2 regions of the Desulfovibrio psychrotolerans genome follow, and region 1 is predicted to be linked to the other one. Evidence: predicted binding sites of a transcription regulator. Region 1 holds the regulator's gene; the other holds the start of a gene.
What was found. Region 1 encodes HrcA, which represses chaperone genes, less so after heat shock. Its sites were predicted from a motif close to TGTTAGCACTCNNNNNNNNNGAGTGCTAACA; they were not measured.
Positions count from the first base shown of each region.

Region 2: the regulator HrcA is predicted to act here: its motif matches at 1,431-1,461, upstream of groES (co-chaperone GroES).

Region 1 is NZ_BLVP01000002.1:4,103-6,507, reverse strand. It holds gene HUV26_RS02950 (AsmA family protein) at 1-435, shown strand, start outside; gene hrcA (heat-inducible transcriptional repressor HrcA) at 670-1,899, shown strand; gene HUV26_RS02940 (nucleotide exchange factor GrpE) at 1,940-2,405, shown strand, end outside.
Region 2 is NZ_BLVP01000001.1:467,865-470,269, forward strand. It holds gene groL (chaperonin GroEL) at 1-1,072, opposite strand, end outside; gene groES (co-chaperone GroES) at 1,108-1,392, opposite strand; gene HUV26_RS02080 (ATP-binding protein) at 1,703-2,405, opposite strand, start outside.

The DNA.
Region 1 (2,405 bases):
AGGTCGCACCTTGCGGGCACAAATGCAGACAGGGTGGACGAAGCCACACGAAGACAGACCTTTGAACGGCTTTCGGCCAGCTATGTCGCACGCGCAGGGCGCATCACCAACAACGACCTTGCACTGGTTTCGCCCAATCTGAATGGAGAAGGTGCAGGCATTGTGGACCTGCCGCGAGACAAGATTGACTACAAAGCCACCATCCGCGTCACAGGTCTGCCGCCTCTGCCCGTAACCGTTACCGGCACGCTGGCCAACCCGCGTTATGGCTTCGATGCAAGCGCGTTTTTGCAAAACACGTTGAAGGGCGTACAGAACCTGCTGCCCATTCCCGGTCTCTCCGGCGGAGGAAACGGCTCGCAGGACTCCGGAACACAGCAGGCGAACCCGCTGGAACAGCTGGGCAAGGGATTGCAGCAGATGTTCAAAAAGTAGCAGGCGCGGCTGCATGATTGCAAACCATGCCGGGTAGATAGAAAACACCACCACTCTTTTTACAACGCCGTTCCCTTGACAGTAGGGAACGGCGTTGTTACCCGTGAAGTCTTACCGAAGAATATTGCGCACAGCGATAGTGCGCCATATTGCAACCCCGGTGCGGCGCAGCAGACCGCAACGGTTCGTCCGTTCACGGAAATTACGGCTATTCAGGCAACCCAAGGTGCTTCCATGACTCTCGCCAAGCGCGAAGCCGATGTGCTTTCCACAATCATCGAATCCTACATCGAAACGGCCCTGCCCGTGGGGTCCCGCACTGTTGCCGGTGCCTCGCGGCTGCGCCTTTCTGCCGCGAGCATGCGAAACACCATGGCAGACCTGACGGACAAGGGCTATCTGGAACAGCCCCACACCTCTGCGGGGCGCATTCCCACGGCCAAGGCGTTCCGGGTGTATGTAGATTCGCTGCTACGGCTGCGCCCCATATCACGCGAGGAAAAGGGAGAGATACTTTCGCGCCTCACGCAGCAGGGGCTGGAAATAAGCCAGATGCTGCAGCAGGCATCTGCCATGGTTTCCTCGCTGTCGCATCAGGTGGCATTGGTGCTTGCCCCCGGCGGCAACGATGTGCGCTGGCGGCGCGTAGATTTCGCCCTTCTGGCGGACAAGCTTGTTCTGGCCGTGCTGGTTCTGGATGGCGGCATTGTGCGTAACCGGGTGGTTCCGGTGGAGGGACATGTCACCGCCGATGAACTGACAAGTTTTGCCAACTATCTGAACTGTCATTACACGGGCCTTACCCTTTCCGAAGCCCGCCTGCGCATTCTGAACGAAATGCACAACGCGGAGGCGCATCTGGAGCAGCTGTGCAGCCGCGCCCTGCTTCTGGCGCGGCTGGCCTTCAGCGACCAGCAGGAAGAAGAACGGCAAATTTTTGTAGACGGCACCCTGACCCTGCTGGACAAGGCAGAATTCACCGATTCCGGCCGCATGCGCGAGCTGCTTGCCCTGCTTGAAGAACGTTCCCGCCTGCTCAGGCTGCTGGACAGCACCATGCGGGGTACGGATGTGTCTGTCTCCATTGCCCCTTCCCTTGCAGAGAATCCCGGCGAGGTTGACCCCGACCAGACTCTCTTTGATGAAACGGGAGCCAGCTACGGCAAAGGCAGAACCGGAATCAGCTCCCGGCATCTCATGGCCGGGACAGCACGAGAAGGTGAACGCCACGCGCTGCCGGGAAGGCTGACAGCATACCACGCTGCCGTAAGACCTAAAGAATCAGGCGCAGACCGGGAACTGGTGGGGCTGAGCGTGATAAGCGCGCCCTATGGCGGCGACACACCTCTTGGCGTGGTGAGCGTTATAGGCCCCCTGCGCATGGATTATGGCACGGTTGTGCCTGTTGTGGACTGTATTTCAAAATCCCTTTCCACCCTGCTTAAAGACCGGTTTTCCGCTTAGCGGGACCGGACCTTTCATCTCTCAAGGAGCATAGATCCCCATGGTAAAAGATACGGTTGAACTGAGCGAGGAAGCCGCAGAGCAGTTGCACAAGACCAGAGAAGATGCCCCCGCGCAGGAAACCACCATTGAACTGACCGACGAGGAGCTCATTGCCCTGTGCAAGGCGCGGGTCTGTCCTGCCTGCAACGAAAAGGTCAGCGCGGATGAACAGCGCCTGCGGGCACTGGCGGAGATGGACAACTTCAAAAAACGACTGCAGCGCGAAAAGGAAGAACACGCCAAATACGCGGCGGAAGGTGTTCTTGCAGGGCTGCTGCCCACGCTGGACAATCTGGGCCTTGCCATTGACTACGGGCGCAAGCTGGAAGGCTGCAAAGATATGCTCATCGGTGTGGACATGACCCAAAAACTGCTGCTGGATGCCGTAGCCCAGCACGGGCTTGTTCCCGTGGGCACGCCGGGTGAGCCATTCAATCCGGAAATTCATGAAGCCATCGGTCAGG
Region 2 (2,405 bases), on a different contig from region 1:
CGGAGGTGGTTTCTTCGATCTGCGCACGGATCATCTTCACGCGGGCCTTGATGTCGTCGCTCTTGCCTGCGCCGTCAACGATGGTGGTGTTTTCCTTGTCGACCACCACGCGCTTGGCGGAACCGAGGTCGGCAACGGAGATGCTTTCCAGCTTTACGCCCATTTCTTCGGAAACAACCTGACCACCGGTGAGAGTGGCTATATCCTGCAGCATGGCCTTGCGGCGTTCGCCAAAGCCGGGAGCCTTAACGGCAACAGCCTGCAGGGTGCCGCGCAGCTTGTTGACCACGAGAGCTGCAAGGGCTTCGCCGTCTACGTCTTCGGCGATGATGACAAGGGGCTTGTTCATCTTGGCGACCTGCTCCAGCACGGGGAGCATGTCCTTCATATTGGAGATCTTCTTTTCGCAGATGAGGATGAGGGGAGAATCCATCTCCACGATCATCTTGTCGGCGTTGGTCACGAAATAGGGGGAGAGGTAGCCGCGGTCGAACTGCATGCCTTCCACGATGTCCAGAGTGGTTTCCAGACCCTTGGCTTCCTCTACAGTGATGACGCCTTCTTTGCCCACCTTGTTCATGGCTTCGGCAATGATGTTGCCGATGGTGGAGTCGGAGTTGGCGGAAATGGTGCCGACCTGGGCAATTTCCTTCTGGTCGCGGGTGGGCTTGGCAAGGGTGTTCAGTTCTGCCACCAGGGCTTCCACTGCCTTGTCAACGCCGCGCTTGATGGCCATGGGGTTACGGCCTGCGGCAACCAGCTTTACGCCTTCCTTGTAGATGGACTGGGCAAGAATGGTGGCGGTGGTGGTGCCGTCGCCTGCGATGTCGGAAGTCTTGGAGGCAACTTCCTTCACCATCTGCGCGCCCATGTTCTCGAACTTGTCTTCCAGTTCGATTTCCTTGGCTACGGAAACGCCGTCCTTGGTGATGACGGGGGAACCGAAGGACTTTTCAATGACCACATTGCGGCCCTTGGGTCCGAGGGTAACCTTAACGGCGTTTGCAAGCTTATCCACACCGCGGGAAAGACGTTCGCGTGCCTTGGCGTCAAAAAGAATTTCTTTGGCCATGTGTATTCTCCTGAATATCTAGCTAATGAGAGAAGTTAAGCGATGATTGCAAGGATGTCGTCTTCGCGCATCACCAGATAGTCCACACCGTCGATCTTGATCTCGGAGCCTGCGTACTTGTTGAAGAGCACGCGGTTGCCGACAGCAACGGTCATGGCGATGGCGTTGCCGTTTTCCACCTTGCCGGGGCCAACGGCCACGACTTCACCGCGGGAAGGCTTTTCCTTGGCGGTGTCGGGGATGTACAGACCGCCAGCGGTCTTTTCTTCGGCTTCCAGACGCTTCACCAGAACTCGATCGCTCAGGGGCTTCAGATTCATACTATAAACCTCCAACATTACTTGTATTAATCTGGTTTTACTAGCACTCACCTACGACGAGTGCCAGCACAGGACGGCTTTTCACCCTCTCCTGCTCTTCTGTCAAGCCAGAAGAGCACTTTCCGCGCAAGGCGCAGCAAAAAGCCGCTAGGACTACACATGAAAAGCCCGCAGAAATCGCGGGGCTGACTTACCGGGAGCCGTAAAACCTACCCGGCGCTGAGGGGATAATAAAGCAGTTTTTCACGATGAAAAGGGGGAGCAGAATAATTTTTTAAAATTTTCTCAATACTCCTTTAATATCAGCATATTAAATGACTGAAATTTCTTTGAGCAAAACGGACTTGTTCAGCGGTTTGGTTAAAAATCCTGTACACCCGGCATCAAACGCCTTGGCGCGCTCTTCATCCAGGGCATGGGCGGTAAGTGCCACCACGGGCACCGGGGGCAGGCCCCGCTCCGCCTCCATTTCACGGATGCGCCGTGTGGCGGTGAGCCCGTCCATGACCGGCATTTCTATGTCCATAAGCACCACGTCAAAATGCTCACGCCCGAACAACTGCACACCCTGCTGACCGTTTTCCGCCATGACGAGCTCATGCGGTGTGCGCCTGAGAAACAGTTCCACCACCATTCTGTTGTTGGGAGAATCGTCCACCAACAGGATGCGCAGAGGACGGGTTATGGTTTCCCCCTGCTCAGGCTCGTTTATCTGTTCCGATGAGGCGTCAAACACATCGCACAGAGCGGATTCCAGCGATTCCGGCGCAACGGGCTTGATGATTCTTGAAACCAGCATATCGGCGGGAATGACAGGATCTTTGGCACTATTCACTATTGTGCGCAGAATAATACAGCGCGGCACTCCTTCTTCCGCAAGGGCGGCGAGATACTCCCTTGCTCCTTCGAAGGGCAGCACGGTCACGGCGGCATCTACCGCCCACCCGCGGGAAAAGAGCCTGCGCACCAGTTCCGGGGCAAGGACGGGATCGCTGAGGGTTTCCACAGAGGCA